DNA from 3 places in the Streptomyces auratus genome. Region 2 is predicted to be linked to each of the others. Evidence: predicted binding sites of a transcription regulator. Region 2 holds the regulator's gene; each other region holds the start of a gene.

Region 1 (5,393 bases), on a different contig from region 2:
CCGGCAGAAGTCCCGGAACGCCACCCCGGCCAAGCTGTTCCTCCGCCGGATCGCCCAGGTCTTCGTGCCGCTGATCCCGGCCCTGATCGGCTGCGGCATCATCGCCGGAATCAACGGTCTGCTGGCCAACCTCGGCTGGCTGCCCTCCCTCGTCCCGGCACTCGCCGCCCTCGCCTCCGGCTTCATGTCCCTCATCGCCGTCTTCGTCGGCTACCACACCGCCAAGGAGTTCGGCGGCACACCGATCCTCGGCGGCGCGGTCGCCGCGGTCATCGTCTTTCCGGGCGTCACCCACGTCACCGCCTTCGGCCAACCACTCGCCCCGGGCCAGGGCGGGGTGCTCGGCGCGCTGGGTGCGGCGCTGCTCGCCGTCCAGGTGGAGAAGTGCTGCCGCCATGGGGTCTTCCCCGGCCGAGCGAAGTCGAGAGCGTGGGGCAGGGTCCCCGAGGCACTGGACGTCCTGGTCACCCCCACCCTGACGGTCCTGATCACGGGCCTGGTCACGCTCTTCGGCCTGATGTACGCCGCAGGCGCGGTCTCCACCGCCACCGGCACCGCCGCCACCTGGCTGCTGGCCCACGGCGGCGCGTTCGCCGGCTTCGTCCTGGGCGGCCTCTTCCTCCCCCTCGTGATGCTGGGCCTCCACCAGGCCCTGATCCCGCTCCACACCACCCTCATCGAGCAGCAGGGCTACACGGTCCTGCTCCCGATCCTCGCCATGGCCGGCGCGGGCCAGGTCGGCGCCGCCCTCGCCGTCTACCTCCGCCTCCCGGGCAACCGCTCGATCCGTACGACCATCAAGTCCGCCCTCCCCGCAGGCTTCCTGGGCGTCGGCGAGCCGCTGATCTACGGGGTCTCGCTCCCCCTGGGCCGCCCCTTCATCACCGCCTGCATCGGCGGCGCGTTCGGCGGCGGCTGCCTCGGCCTGTTCAACCAACTCGGCGACACCGTCGGTTCCACCGCCATCGGCCCCTCCGGCTGGGCCCTGTTCCCCCTGGTCAAGGGCAACCAGAGCGTCACCACCACGCTCGCCGTCTACGCCCTGGGCCTGGCCGCCGGCTATCTCGCCGGTTTCCTCGCCACCTACTTCTTCGGCTTCAGCAAGTCCATGCGGGCGGAGCTGAACGCCGATCAGCACCCCACCGCCGGCACCGCTCCAGGCATCCTCGCAGACACGGACGCCACGGCCCTGGCGGACGCCACCGACCCCACAAGCCCCGCCCCGACAAGAAGCGGCCGCACCACCGGTCCCCGAGCCGACCCCACCACCGATCCGGCCATCGGCCCCACCACCGTCAGCCGCCCCTGAGGTCACCATCCCGCGGTGCGCCGTCAGACCCCGGCAGTAGGGTCACGCCATGCTGATCCGATTACGCCGCCCCTGGCACGCCCGGCTGGTCGTGGCACTCACCGTTCTCCTGCTGGCCGTCGGCGGAGTGGCGCTGATTCTGTGGGGCGAGACGCCGCCCTCGTACCCGCCGCTGCCCCATCTGCCCGCCGCACACGGCAATGTGGGCATCCAGGTCGCCTTCGAAAGCACCCTCAACCGCGACGCCCCGCCCGCACCGGCCACCCTCTGCGGCGCCGTGCTGCTGTCCGTGGCCGGGGCCCTGTCCCTCGCGGGCTGCCTGATCGCCCGCCGCCGATAACACCGCCGACACGCGATCGGTCGAGCGAAACCCGGGGAACGCCCCCACCCGCCCCCACCCGGCCCCGCGAAACCCAGCGAACGCACACCCACCCGGCCCCCGGCCCACCGGCACTCGCGCCCACCACCCACACCGGCACCGCACCCGCACTCGCACCCGCACCGCGTGCGGCGGTCCCACCAACCGACCAACCACCCCACCCGGCCTGCCCCCCCCAAAAACGCCGCCGGGGCGGCACCCCCTGGGAGGAGGGTGCCGCCCCGACGTACGTCTGGACGTGCGGTCCGGGAGGACCAGCGTCTGATCCGCGAGGATCAGAAGTCCATGTCACCGCCCGGCATGCCGCCCGGAGCGCCCGCCGCGGCGGCCTTCTCCGGCTTGTCGGCGATGACGGCCTCGGTGGTGAGGAACAGCGCCGCGATGGAGGCGGCGTTCTGCAGCGCGGAACGGGTGACCTTGGCCGGGTCGATGATGCCCTCGGCGATCATGTCGACGTACTCACCGGTCGCGGCGTTCAGGCCGTGGCCGACGGCCAGGTTGCGCACCTTCTCCACCACGACGCCGCCCTCAAGGCCGCCGTTGACGGAGATCTGCTTCAGCGGGGCCTCCAGGGCCAGCTTCACAGCGTTGGCACCGGTGGCCTCGTCACCGTCGAGGTCCAGCTTCTCGAAGACCGAGGAAGCCTGGAGCAGGGCGACGCCACCGCCGGCGACGATGCCCTCCTCGACGGCCGCCTTCGCGTTGCGAACGGCGTCCTCGATGCGGTGCTTGCGCTCCTTGAGCTCGACCTCGGTGGCGGCACCGGCCTTGATGACGGCCACGCCGCCGGCCAGCTTCGCCAGACGCTCCTGGAGCTTCTCGCGGTCGTAGTCCGAGTCGCTGTTCTCGATCTCGGCGCGGATCTGGTTGACGCGGCCCTGGACCTGCTCGCTGTCACCGGCACCGTCGACGATGGTGGTCTCGTCCTTGGTGATGACGACCTTGCGGGCGCGGCCGAGCAGTTCGAGACCGGCGTTCTCCAGCTTGAGGCCGACCTCCTCGGAGATGACGGTGCCACCGGTGAGGATGGCGATGTCGCCGAGCATGGCCTTGCGGCGGTCACCGAAGCCCGGGGCCTTGACGGCGACGGACTTGAAGGTGCCACGGATCTTGTTGACGACCAGGGTCGACAGGGCCTCGCCCTCGACGTCCTCGGCGATGATCAGCAGCGGCTTGCCGGACTGCATGACCTTCTCCAGGAGCGGCAGCAGGTCCTTCACGCTGCTGATCTTGGAGTTGACGATGAGGATGTACGGGTCGTCGAGCGCGGCTTCCATGCGCTCCATGTCGGTCGCGAAGTACGCCGAGATGTAGCCCTTGTCGAAGCGCATACCCTCGGTGAGCTCCAGCTCCAGACCGAAGGTCTGGGACTCCTCGACGGTGATGACGCCTTCCTTGCCGACCTTGTCCATGGCCTCGGCGATCAGCTCGCCGATCTGGGTGTCGGCGGCGGAGATGGAGGCGGTCGAAGCGATCTGCTCCTTGGTCTCCACGTCCTTGGCCTGCTCCAGCAGGGCGGCGGAGACGGCCTCGACGGCCTTCTCGATACCGCGCTTGAGAGCCATCGGGTTGGCACCGGCGGCGACGTTGCGCAGGCCCTCGCGGACCAGGGCCTGGGCCAGGACGGTCGCGGTCGTCGTGCCGTCACCGGCGACGTCGTCCGTCTTCTTCGCGACCTCCTTGACCAGCTCGGCGCCGATCTTCTCGTACGGGTCCTCGAGCTCGATCTCCTTGGCGATGGACACACCATCGTTGGTGATCGTGGGGGCGCCCCACTTCTTCTCGAGGACGACGTTGCGGCCCTTGGGGCCGAGGGTCACCTTGACGGCGTCGGCGAGCTGGTTCATCCCGCGCTCGAGACCGCGCCGCGCCTCCTCGTCGAACGCGATGATCTTGGCCATGTGAAGTGGTCCTCCCGGACTAATGGGGTCTCCCCTGCTCGAACGCAGTTGAGAGCGTGGGGAAGGATTTCTCCGGACCGCGCTGGCGCCCGCGACGGACGGCCTACAGACCCGGGTGGTTCCTTGCCCCACCCGGCCTGCGGGCCTCACCGACCCGGTCCTTCGTAGCACTCTCACTCGGAGAGTGCTAACGCCAATGATTAGCACTCGCAGGGTGCGAGTGCAAGCGCCCACCGGGAGGGTGCCCCCTACGAGGCAGACAGCAGAAGGCCCGTACCCCCTCGGGGGCACGGGCCTTCCGTGACGCAGCAGTCGGTCGGCGCCTCAGCCGGCCACCCGGACCATGTCCGCCTGCGGCCCCTTCTGGCCCTGCGAGATCTCGAACTCGACCCGCTGGCCCTCCTCAAGGGTGCGGTAGCCGTCCATCTGGATCGCGCTGTAGTGGACGAAAACATCCGCACCACCGTCGACCGCGATGAAGCCGTACCCCTTCTCCGCGTTGAACCACTTGACGGTGCCCTGAGCCATGCCTAACTCCCCTATTACTGGCCCTTGCGCAGGACCGCACTTCGCGGACCCGGGTCAGACCTCACCCCGCGAATGGCCCGTGGGGTGTGCGCCGGAACGCGTCGACCGCCGCTGAATGTATCTGCACAGATGCCCAGAGCAACAGGTCAATCGGACGAGAATTCTGGGGCCGGAGAATCGGCAATATGAGGTGAAATCCCAGTTCTCCAGGGCAAGTCGGGCCGGGCGTAGCACACATAAGCGACAAATATCGCTCACACTTCGAGCACAACTGATCGCTGTCTCATATGCGTTCGGCACGCGTACGGTGATATCCGGAGGGGGATCACCCCAATAGTATCTCCTTTCACAACATGGAATTGCCCCGTCCGCTTTCTGGCGGACGGGGCAATTCCGGTCAAGCAGGAGAAGAGTTGGCGCAAATCAGCAGCCGCCGGCGACCGCCGGAATGATCGAGACGCCCGCACCGTCCGGGGTCGGCGTTTCCAGACCCTGCTCGAAGCGCACATCGTCGTCGTTCACGTACACGTTCACGAAGCGGCGCAGCTTGCCGGCGTCGTCCAGCACACGGGCCGCGATGCCCTGGTGGTTCCGCTCCAGGTCGGCGATCACCTCGGACAGGGTCGCGCCCTCGGCGGTGACCTCGGCCTGGCCGCCGGTGTAGGTGCGGAGGATGGTGGGGATGCGGACCTTGACGCTCATGGTTCTGCCTTCCGGGTGGTGCGGAGTACGAGTTCGGGGGCGGGGGCGGTGCCCGTCCGCGGACGGGCCGACGACCTCAGCCGGCCAGGCCGGCCGCGCGGAACGCGTCCAGGTCCGGGCGGATCGTGGCCGTGGGCCCGGAGGTCGGGGCGACCGCGTCCAGGGTCTTGAGGCCGTCACCGGTGTTGAGGACGACGGTGGTCAGGGACGGGTCGAGCAGGCCGTCCTCGATCAGCTTCTTGGTCACGCCGACGGTCACCCCGCCCGCGGTCTCCGCGAAGATCCCCTCGGTCCGGGCCAGCAGCTTGATCGCGTCCACGATCTGCTCGTCGTTGACATCCTCCACCGCACCGCCGGTCCGGCGCGCGATGTCGAGCACGTACGGACCGTCGGCCGGGTTGCCGATCGCCAGCGACTTGGCGATGGTCTTCGGCTTCTGCGGGCGCACGACGTCGTGCCCGGCCTTGAAGGCCGTGGACACCGGCGAGCAGCCCTCCGCCTGGGCGCCGAAGATCTTGTAGGGCTTGTCCTCGACCAGGCCGAGGGCGATCAGCTCCTTGAGCCCCTTGTCGAT
Region 2 (5,393 bases):
GCGGCACCCCGACCCTGCTGCCCGCCGCCGACCTCGCCCGGATGCTGGCCGCGATCCGCGAGGAATTCGGCCTGGCGCCCGGCGCCGAGATCACCACCGAGGCCAACCCGGAGTCCGTCGACCCCCGCTACCTCGCCGAACTGCGCGCGGGCGGCTTCAACCGCGTCTCCTTCGGCATGCAGAGCGCCCGGCAGCACGTCCTCAAGATCCTCGACCGTACGCACACGCCCGGGCGTCCCGAAGCCTGCGTCGCCGAGGCCCGCGCCGCCGGGTTCGAGCACGTCAACCTCGACCTGATCTACGGCACCCCGGGCGAGACCGACGACGACTGGCGCGCATCCCTCGACGCCGCCCTCGGCGCCGGCCCCGACCACGTCTCCGCCTACGCCCTGATCGTCGAGGAGGGCACCCAGCTGGCCCGCCGGATCCGCCGCGGCGAGGTCCCGATGACCGACGACGACGTCCACGCCGACCGCTATCTCCTCGCGGAAGAGGCCCTGACCGCCGCCGGGTTCCACTGGTACGAGGTCTCCAACTGGGCCACCACCCACGCCGCCCGCTGCCGCCACAACGAGCTGTACTGGACCGGCGCCGACTGGTGGGGCGCGGGCCCGGGCGCCCACAGCCACGTCGGCGGCGTCCGCTGGTGGAACGTGAAGCACCCCGGCGCGTACGCCCAGGCCCTCACCGAAGGCCGCTCCCCGGGCGCCGGCCGTGAGGTGCTGACCGGTGAGGACCGCCGCGTCGAACGCATCCTCCTGGAGCTGCGGCTCTCGGCCGGCTGCCCGCTGGACCTGCTCGCCCCGGCGGGGGCGCGGGCGGCGGCCCGCGCCCTGGAGGACGGGCTGCTGGAGCCGGCGCCGTACGAGGCCGGCCGGGCCGTGCTGACACTCCGGGGGCGGCTGCTGGCTGACGCGGTGGTGCGGGATCTGGTGGACTGATCCTCGAACGAGTGAACCGATGCGGCGGGCCTGCGGGGCCGCCTAGGCTGTTCCTAGCCTGTGCCGTATACACGGCGACAGGAAACGGAGGCCACGGAGATGACCGCTGTGGATGAACGCCGGATGACGGAGCTCTTCGAGAATCTTGAGGTTCCCGAAGGGATCAAGATCGAGCTCCTCCGGGGGAATATCGTGATGATGGCGGGGCCGGACGTGGTCCATAACGACATCGTGGAAGCTGTCGTGGACCAATTTCCGAGGAAGATGTGGCGGCGCCTGCAAACCCAGGATGTCGCGCTTCCCCAAGAGTCCAGTGAGCCCCAGCCAGACCTCGTGCTGGTGGAACGCGGAACCGGACCGGGCTCCGGTCGGCTGATGCCGCCAGAGGTGATCAGGATGGTCGTCGAGGTCGTGTCCAAGACCAGTGTTGATCATGACTATGTCATCAAGCGCTCGATTTACGCGGCGGGCAGACTGCCCATCTACCTGATCATCGACCCCATCGTGGGCCACTGCGTTTTGCTCACTGAGCCCACTGGTACCGGTGAGACAGCCGACTACCAGTTGCAGTCGATCTTCAAGTTCGGCGACCCCGTGCCGTTGGACCAGCTCGATGCCGTACTGGACACCCACGAGTTCGGGACTCTCGCCAACGTCAGACGGCACCGCCGGCCGTAACGAAATCGATCAACTCCTCCACCCGGCCCAGGAGTTGTGGCTCCAGGTCCTTGTAGGAGTGCACGCACGACAGGATCCGCTGCCACGCCGCCCCGGTGTTTTCCGGCCAGCCCAGCGCCCGGCACACCCCCGTCTTCCAGTCCTGCCCCCGCGGGACGGACGGCCAGGCCGGGATGCCGACGGACGACGGCTTCACCGCCTCCCACACGTCGATGTACGGGTGGCCGACGACGAGCGCATGACCACCGGTGACCTCGGCCGCGATCCGTGACTCCTTGGAGCCGGGAACGAGGTGGTCCACGAGCACGCCCAGCCGCGCATCGGGGCCGGGGGAGAAGCCGCGGACGATCGCCGGGAGGTCGTCGATGCCCTCCAGGTACTCCACGACGACGCCCTCGATGCGCAGATCATCGCCCCATACCCGCTCGACCAGTTCGGCGTCGTGCCGGCCCTCCACATAAATGCGCCCGGCGCGCGCGACCCGGGCCCGTGCGCCGGGGACGGCGAGTGAGCCGGACGCCGTACGCACCGGAGCGCTCGGCGCCGGGCGGCCCTGGGGGCGTACGAGCGTGACGACCTTGCCCTCCAGGAGGAAGCCGCGTGGGGTCATCGGAAAGACGCGGTGCTTGCCGAAGCGGTCCTCCAGGGTGACCGTCGGGCCCTCGGCCGTCTTCTCGCAGCGGATCACCGCGCCGCAGAAGCCCGTGGCCACCTCCTCGACGACCAGATCGGGGTCGGCCGGTACCTCGGGAGCCGGCCGCTGCTTCTTCCAGGACGGGGTCAGGTCGGGGCTGTAGCGCTTGCTCTGCATGGGGCCTGTTCTGTTCGCAGGAGAGGAACGGCCGGTCGGGCGGACGGGCCGACGGGCAGGGGTCAGGAGTCAGGGGGCGGGGGCGACGCCGAAGCGGGCCGCCAGCGCGTCCCGTTGGGCGTGGACGAAGGCGGCGTCCACCACGGCGCCGTGGCCGGGGACGTAGACCGCGTCCTCGCCGCCGAGGGCCAGCAGCCGGTCCAGCGCGCCGGGCCACTGCTGCGGCAGCGCGTCCGGGCCCGCCTGGGGCTCACCGGACTCCTCGACCAGATCGCCGCAGAAGACGATCTCGGGGGCGCCCTGCCGGCCCGGGACCAGGACCGCGAGATCGTGGGCGGTGTGCCCGGGGCCGACGTTGGCGAGCAGCACCTGACGCTCGCCGAGTTCGACGGTCAGCTGGCCGTGGACGTGGTGGTGCGGGGCGACCACCAGGTCGGCGGCCTCCGCGGCGGCGTTCCGGTCGACGCCGTGCCGCACCGCGCTGTGCCGCAGCTCGTCCTTGCCGCGCCGCAGGAGGTCGCCGAGGCCGGCCGCGCCGAACACCTCGACGCCCGCGAAGGCGGCGGTGCCCAGCACATGATCGAAATGGGGGTGGGTGAGCGCGACATGCGTCACGTCCCGGCCCAGCACACCGCGGATCGTCCGGCGCAGCTCCGCGCCGTCGCGAAGGGTCGCACCGGTGTCGACGATCATGACGCCGGTGGTCCCCGCGATCACCCCGATCGTCTCGTCCCACCCCGGCATCCGGCGCCTGGCGACACCGTCACCAAGCCGTTCCCAGCCGGCCTCTTCCCAAGCAGTGTGCATACCGAGACGCTAGCGCCCTCGCGATAGCGTTGCCCGGCAGATCGCCCGAACACGGTCATCGGGCGGGTGCTCCGCACGGCCGCCCTTGCCGTGGCCGTGCTACTCGGCCGTACACTGGCTCAGGGCCTGGCACTCTGCCCGTGTGAGTGCCAGGAGGAACGAGACGCCGGGACGGCCGGACTGGAGGTGCGCGGAATGCTCAGTGAACGCAGGCTCGAAGTGCTGCGCGCCATCGTCCAGGACTATGTCGGGACGGAGGAGCCGGTCGGCTCCAAGGCACTCACCGAGCGGCATCAGCTGGGCGTCTCCCCGGCGACGATCCGCAACGACATGGCAGCCCTGGAGGACGAGGGATTCATCGCCCAGCCGCACACCAGTGCCGGGCGGATCCCGACCGACAAGGGCTACCGGCTGTTCGTCGACAAGCTGGCCGGCGTCAAGCCGCTGTCCAGCCCGGAGCGGCGGGCGATCCAGAATTTCCTGGACGGCGCTGTCGACCTCGATGACGTGGTCGGCCGCACGGTCCGGCTGCTGGCGCAGCTGACCCGGCAGGTCGCGGTCGTCCAGTACCCCTCCCTGACCCGCTCGACGGTCCGGCACGTCGAGCTGCTGGCGCTGGCCCCGGCCCGCCTGATGCTCGTACTGATCACGGACACCGGGCGGGTCGAGCAGCGACTGATCGACTGCCAGGCGCCGTTCGGCGAGATGTCCCTGGCGGATCTGCGGGCCCGGCTCAACAGCCGGGTCGTGGGCCGCAGGTTCGCGGATGTGCCCCAGTTGGTGCAGGATCTCCCGGAGTCCTTCGAGCAGGACGACCGCGGCACGGTCTCGACAGTGCTGTCGGTGTTGCTGGAGACTTTGGTGGAGGAGACCGAAGAGCGACTGGTGATCGGCGGTACCGCCAATCTCACGCGCTTCGGGCACGACTTTCCACTGACCATCCGGCCGGTGCTGGAGGCTCTTGAGGAGCATGTGGTGCTGCTCAAGCTGCTCGGGGAGGCCAAGGACTCGGGCATGACCGTACGTATCGGGCATGAGAATGCCCATGAAGGCCTGACGTCCACATCGGTCGTCGCGGTCGGCTACGGTTCGGGCGACGAGGCAGTCGCCAAACTCGGCGTGGTCGGACCGACCCGCATGGACTACCCCGGAACGATGGGAGCGGTACGCGCAGTGGCACGTTACGTCGGACAAATCCTCGCGGAGTCGTAAGTGGCCACGGACTACTACTCGGTCCTCGGCGTCGGCCGCGACGCCTCGCAGGACCAGATCAAGAAGGCCTTCCGTCGGCTGGCGCGCGAGCTGCACCCGGACGTGAACCCGGACCCCAAGACCCAAGAGCGGTTCAAGGAGATCAACGCCGCTTACGAGGTCCTGTCGGATCCGCAGAAGAAGCAGGTCTACGACCTCGGCGGCGACCCGCTCTCGCAGGCCGGTGGCGGCCAGGGCGCGGGCGGATTCGGCGCGGGCTTCGGCAACTTCTCCGACATCATGGACGCCTTCTTCGGCACCGCGTCGCAGCGCGGCCCGCGCTCGCGCACCCGCCGGGGCCAGGACGCCATGATCCGCCTCGACGTCGAGCTGAACGAAGCGGCCTTCGGCACGACCAAGGACATCCAGGTCGACACCGCCATCGTCTGTACGACGTGCACCGGCGAGGGCGCGGCGCCCGGCACCTCGGCGCAGACCTGTGACATGTGCCGCGGCCGCGGTGAGGTCTCGCAGGTCACCCGGTCCTTCCTCGGCCAGGTCATGACGTCCCGGCCGTGCCCGCAGTGCCAGGGCTTCGGCACGGTCGTACCGACGCCGTGCCCCGAGTGTGCCGGCGACGGCCGGATCCGCTCGCGCCGCACCCTGACCGTCAAGATCCCGGCGGGTGTCGACAACGGCACCCGCATCCAGCTCGCGGGCGAGGGCGAGGTCGGCCCCGGCGGCGGCCCCGCCGGCGACCTCTATGTGGAGATCCACGAGCTGCCGCACGCGGTCTTCCAGCGGCGCGGCGACGATCTGCACTGCACGGTCACCATCCCGATGACGGCGGCGGCGCTGGGCACCAAGTGCCCCCTGGAGACGCTGGACGGGGTCGAGGAGATCGATGTCCGGCCCGGCACCCAGTCCGGCCAGTCCATTCCGCTGCACCAGCGCGGGGTGACGCA
Region 3 (5,393 bases), 720 kb from region 2:
CGGCATCCTGGAGGCCGAATCCGGCTTCAACGACGCCCCCGTCGTCATCCTCGTCGTCGCCTTCTCCGCCGTGGGAAGGGTCGGCCCCTGGTACGTCCTGCTCGGCACGATCGCCCTGGAGCTGCTGATCGGCGCCGCCATCGGACTGGCCATAGGCTGGCTCGGCGCCTACGCCATGCGGCACGTCGCGCTGCCCGCGTCCGGCCTGTACCCGATCGCCGTCATGGCCATCGCGGTCTCCGCGTACGCGGCCGGTGCGCTGGCGCACGGGTCCGGCTTCCTCGCCGTCTATCTGGCCGCGGTGATCCTCGGCAACGCCAAACTGCCGCACGCCCCGGCCACCCGCGGCTTCGCCGAAGGCCTCGGCTGGATCGGCCAGATCGGCATGTTCGTCCTGCTGGGGCTGCTGGTGACCCCGCACAACCTGCTCGACGACATCGTGCCCGCGCTGCTGATCGGCATGATCCTGACGATCGTGGCCCGGCCGATGTCCGTGTTCGTGGCGCTGCTGCCGTGGCGGATGCCGTGGCAGGAGAAGACCCTGCTGTCCTGGGCCGGGCTGCGCGGTGCGGTCCCGATCGTGCTGGCGACCATCCCGATGGTGACCCATGTGCCCGGCAGCGAGCGGGTCTTCAACATCGTCTTCGTGCTGGTCGTCATCTACACCTTCGTCCAGGGGCCGACGCTGCCCTGGCTCGCCCGGCGGCTGCGGCTGGGCGACGGCGAGGAGGCCGCCGACCTGGGCATCGAATCGGCGCCGCTGGAGCGGCTGCGCGGCCATCTGCTGTCGACCACCATCGGCCCGACGTCCCGTATGCACGGCGTCGAGGTCGGTGAGCTGCGGATGCCCGCGGGCGCCGCGGTCACCCTCGTCGTACGGGACGGCACCAGCTTCGTCCCCGCGCCCACGACGGTGCTGCGCCGCGGCGACGAGCTGCTGGTGGTCGCCACCGACCCGGTGCGCGACACTGCCGAGCGGCGGCTGCAGGCGGTTTCCCAGGGCGGCAAGCTGGCCGGCTGGCTGGGCATCCATGGCTCCCCGGGGCGGCGGCACGACTCACGCTGAGCGGCCGCGGACCCGGAAATGTGCTGCACATCTCCACGGATCCTAAGGAAATTCCCGGGAAGTCCTGCCCGATCCCAGGGCTTCCCGCGCTGCGGCCTGTAGTATGAAGAGGCACATAGACGAACCAACTCTGCCTGACGCAGAGCTGGCGCGACCGCTCGGCGGCCGCGGTCCTCTGCCCCACGCAGCCACCTCTCCGGTGCGGACCACGCGGTATCACTCGGTCCTGCGCGAGAGGACAGCTCTCGGCGCGCATCCGTGACGACCTCGCGGGTGGCGCGCTACCAGGCGGCAGAAAGGCCCGGCCGTGGCATCCGCGGTCAAGGACTCCCGTTCCGGTTACGGATCACTGCTCCGCACCCCTGGTGCATGGACATTCCTGCTGCCCGGCTTTCTGGCCCGGCAGCCCTTCGCCATGCTGACCATCGGCATCGTGCTGCTCGTCCAGTCCACCACCGGCTCGTACGGCACCGCGGGCGCGGTCTCCGCCACCACCGGCGTCTCGATGGCGCTGTTCGCCCCGCAGAGTGGCAGGCTCGCCGACCGCTTCGGCCAGCGCGCGGTGCTGCTCCCCGGCGTACTGGCGCACACTGCCGGCGTCGTGGCCCTGATCACCCTCGCCCTGGCGCACGCCCCGCTGTGGGCGCTGCTCGCGGTGGCCGTCCCCACGGGCGCCTCGACGCCGCAGGTCGGCCCGATGGTGCGGGCCCGCTGGGCGGCCCGGCTCGGCGGCAGCCCGCTGATGCCGACGGCCGCCGCCTTCGAGTCGGTGACCGACGAGTTCACCTTCGTGGTCGGCCCGGTGCTGGCCACGGCGCTGTGCACCGGCATCCACCCGGCGGCCGGGCTGATCGCCGAGGCCGCGCTGACCCTGGCCGGCGGGCTGCTGTTCGCCGCGCAGAAGCGCAGCCAGCCGGCGGTGCACCGGGCCGGGGCCGGCGACCGGCCGCGCGTCTCGGCGCTGTCGGTGCCCGGCGTACGCGTCCTGATCGTGGCGTTCCTCGGCATCGGCACCGTCTTCGGCGGGATGCAGGTCTCGCTGACCGCGTTCACCCAGCACATCGGGCAGCCCGGCATCAACGGCGTGCTCTACGGGATCTTCGCGGGCGGCAACATGCTCGCCGGTATCGCCTGCGGCGCGATCGCCTGGAAGGTCGGCCCGCGGCGCCGGCTGCTGGTCGCCTACGGGCTGCTCGCGCTGGCCACGACCCCGCTGTGGGCGGTGACCGCGGTGCCGCTGCTGGGCGCCGTCGGCCTGGTCGTCGGCCTGTGCATCGCCCCGGCCCTGATCACCGGCTACACCCTCGTGGAGACGCTGGTGCCGGCCGCCGCCCGGACCGAGGCCTTCACCTGGCTGACCGGTGCGGTCGCGCTGGGCCAGGCGGCCGCGGCCACCTCGGCCGGTCAGCTCGCGGACGGCTTCGGGCCGAGCAGCGGATTCCTGGTGCCGCTGACCGGTACGGCGCTGGCCTGCACCGTGCTGCTGGCGCTCCGCGCCCACCTGCTGCCGCGCGGCTCGGCCGCGGGTGCCGGCGCCGTCACTCAGCACGTCCCGGACCGGGCCGGCGCCGGCGCCGAGGACCGGGAGCGGGAGCTGGCGCGCGCCTGAACGGACGTGGAGTCGGTCACCGTTGCGCCGGTCACGGTGGACTGATGGCCAGGAATACTGCAAGATGGAGCGTCGTTAGCACTCATCGAGTGAGAGTGCCAGGAGGAAGACAAGTGCCGACCTACCAGTACCAGTGCACCGAGTGCGGCGAGGGCCTCGAGGCGGTGCAGAAGTTCAGCGACGACGCGCTCACGGAGTGCCCCAGCTGCAACGGACGCCTCAAGAAGGTGTTCTCCGCGGTCGGCATCGTCTTCAAGGGCTCCGGCTTCTACCGCAACGACAGCCGCGGCTCGTCGTCCAGCAGCAGCCCCGCGAAGACCCCCGCCACGTCCGGCACCGCGTCCTCCTCGGACTCGTCGAGCTCCTCGTCCGGCAGCTCCGAGACCAAGGCCGCAGCTCCCGCCGCCTCGTCCTCCGGCAGCAGCTCGGGCACCAGCTCCGCAGCCTGACCCACAGCGTTCCGGGCCCCGCCGTCACCGACGGCGGGGCCCGCTGTCTTACGGGTTGCTTTCGTCCGCGTCACCCTTATGCCCCACGACACCGCGCCCCGATAGTGTGACCGGCATGGCTGAAGCGGAGATTGGCGTAATCGGCGGCTCGGGGTTCTACTCCTTCCTCGACGACGTGACCGAGGTCACGGTGGACACCCCTTATGGGCGCCCCAGCGACTCGCTCTTCCTGGGGAAGATCGCCGGCCGCAAGGTCGCCTTCCTGCCCCGGCACGGCCGCGGCCACCATCTCCCGCCGCACCGCATCAACTACCGCGCCAACATGTGGGCGCTGCGCTCGCTCGGCGTGCGCCAGGTCCTCGGCCCGTGCGCGGTCGGCGGGCTGCGCCCCGAGTACGGCCCCGGCACGCTGCTCGTCCCCGACCAGCTCGTGGACCGCACCAAGGCCCGGACGCAGACCTACTTCGACGGGGAGACGCTGCCGGACGGCAGCACCCCCAACGTCGTCCATCTGACCTTCGCCGACCCGTACTGCCCCACCGGGCGGGAGGCCGCCCTCGCGGCGGCCCGCGGCCGGGACTGGGAGCCGGTGGACGGCGGCACCCTCGTCGTCATCGAGGGTCCCCGCTTCTCGACCCGCGCCGAATCGCGCTGGCACGCCGCGCAGGGCTGGTCGGTGGTGGGCATGACCGGGCACCCCGAGGCCGTCCTGGCCCGTGAACTGAGCCTGTGCTACACCTCGTTGACGCTGGTCACCGACCTGGACGCGGGCACCGAGACCGGCCATGGCGTCTCCCACGAAGAGGTCTTCCGGGTCTTCGCGCAGAACGTGGACCGGCTGCGCGACGTCCTCTTCGACGCGGTCGCCGCACTCCCCGACAACGCCGCCCGCAACTGCCTGTGCACCGACGCCCACGCGGGCTGGGACCTGGGTATCGAACTGCCGTAACGCGACGCGGCCTCACCCTTCGGGGTGGCCGAGTTGTCCACAGGGGCGGGGTCGTACACAGCCTGGAGCGGGCCGGCGCGGACTCCGGCACGGTGGTGATCGCCGGTTCTCCGAACCCCTCACCCCAGGCGGTGCCCAGATGTCGATGTCCCTTACCCCGTCCGCTCCCTCTCCTCCGACCGACTCCGATCTCCTCTCCCCTCCGCTTCCCGCTCCCCCGCCGTGTGAGGTGCCGCACTTCCCACCGGTGCGGGCCGGAGGCGGCCGGCCCCGGCTGGGCCGGACCGGGCGGCGGCGCCTGCTGGCCGCCGGACTGGCGACGGCCGCCGCGGTACTGGCCGGCGGCGCGTCGTACGGCGCCGTACGAGCCACTCCCGCCGCCGGCTGCCCCTCGCCGACGGCCGTGGGCAGGCGGTGACCATGCTTCAAGATCGAGTGGCTTCGGCAGCCGGGTCACGTGACACTGCTGCGAGTGGCAGAGCGGCTGCCGTGCGCCCGTGGCGGCCCGCCCAGCGCCCCGGTACCGCGCTCTCTGCCCACCCGGACCGCAGGAGCGGCCCCCTCCGCCCGACCCGCACCCACGCTGTCGCCGGTCGCCGGTCGGCGCGGCAGGACTGGACACCTCCGCCCTGCTCTGACGTAAGTTGCGGTGCTGAACGTCGGTGCACCGTGTGTAGTGAGCAAGGAATGAGGCTGTCAGGTGAGCGAGAGCAAGGGCGTCCTGCAGGGATTCAAGGAATTCCTGATGCGCGGCAACGTCATCGAACTCGCGGTGGCGGTCGTCGTCGGTGCGGCATTCACGAACATCGTCAACGCGGTGGTGAAGGGGATCATCAACCCCCTGGTGGGTGCGCTCGGCTCACAGAACCTCGATCATTACCAGTCCTGTCTGACCGCAACCTGCGCCACGGATTCCAAGACGGGCGCCTTCACCGACGGCATCTACATCCTCTGGGGCTCCGTGCTCAGCGCCGCCCTGACGTTCCTGATCACCGCCGCGGTCGTTTACTTCCTCATGATCCTTCCGATAAACAAGTGGAAGGAGCGCCAGGCGGCCAGGAAGCCCGCGGACGAGGCCCCGCTGGGCCCGACCGAGATCGAGCTGCTGACGGAGATCCGCGATGCGCTGATCGCGCAGCACCACGGCACGATGCCCGTGCCCTCGCGCACCATCGGCATCCAGAAGACGCGCGAGTAGCAGGCGCCGAACGGCCGGCCGAAGCCGCCCCGTCGCCTCGCTCAGAGGTGGTGGGGCGGCTTTTCGTCGAGGAAGCGGGCGAGGTCGGCGGCGCTGTCCCCGCCACTGGGGCGCTCGCCCCA

Evidence for each region. The regulator HrcA, encoded in region 2, represses chaperone genes, less so after heat shock. The targets are predictions, from matches to a motif close to TTNGCACTCNGNNNNNCNGAGTGCNAA.
Region 1: groL (chaperonin GroEL) is a predicted target of HrcA. The motif match lies at 3,754-3,780, and genes of this name have one in related genera.
Region 3: BKA18_RS15055 (FmdB family zinc ribbon protein) is a predicted target of HrcA. The motif match lies at 2,751-2,777, and genes of this name have one in related genera.

What each region holds. Positions count from the first base shown of each region.
Region 1 is NZ_JBNGCB010000003.1:450,536-455,928, reverse strand. It holds gene BKA18_RS21650 (PTS transporter subunit EIIC) at 1-1,309, shown strand, start outside; gene BKA18_RS21645 (hypothetical protein) at 1,359-1,649, shown strand; gene groL (chaperonin GroEL) at 1,964-3,589, opposite strand; gene BKA18_RS21635 (cold-shock protein) at 3,914-4,117, opposite strand; gene BKA18_RS21630 (MoaD/ThiS family protein) at 4,541-4,819, opposite strand; gene thrC (threonine synthase) at 4,896-5,393, opposite strand, start outside.
Region 2 is NZ_JBNGCB010000001.1:2,788,410-2,793,802, reverse strand. It holds gene hemW (radical SAM family heme chaperone HemW) at 1-941, shown strand, start outside; gene BKA18_RS12080 (Uma2 family endonuclease) at 1,041-1,619, shown strand; gene BKA18_RS12075 (DUF3097 domain-containing protein) at 1,597-2,430, opposite strand; gene BKA18_RS12070 (MBL fold metallo-hydrolase) at 2,500-3,237, opposite strand; gene hrcA (heat-inducible transcriptional repressor HrcA) at 3,433-4,449, shown strand; gene dnaJ (molecular chaperone DnaJ) at 4,450-5,393, shown strand, end outside.
Region 3 is NZ_JBNGCB010000001.1:3,507,742-3,513,134, forward strand. It holds gene BKA18_RS15045 (potassium/proton antiporter) at 1-1,066, shown strand, start outside; gene BKA18_RS15050 (MFS transporter) at 1,374-2,675, shown strand; gene BKA18_RS15055 (FmdB family zinc ribbon protein) at 2,789-3,124, shown strand; gene BKA18_RS15060 (S-methyl-5'-thioadenosine phosphorylase) at 3,240-4,073, shown strand; gene BKA18_RS15065 (hypothetical protein) at 4,213-4,491, shown strand; gene mscL (large conductance mechanosensitive channel protein MscL) at 4,774-5,271, shown strand; gene BKA18_RS15075 (hypothetical protein) at 5,313-5,393, opposite strand, start outside.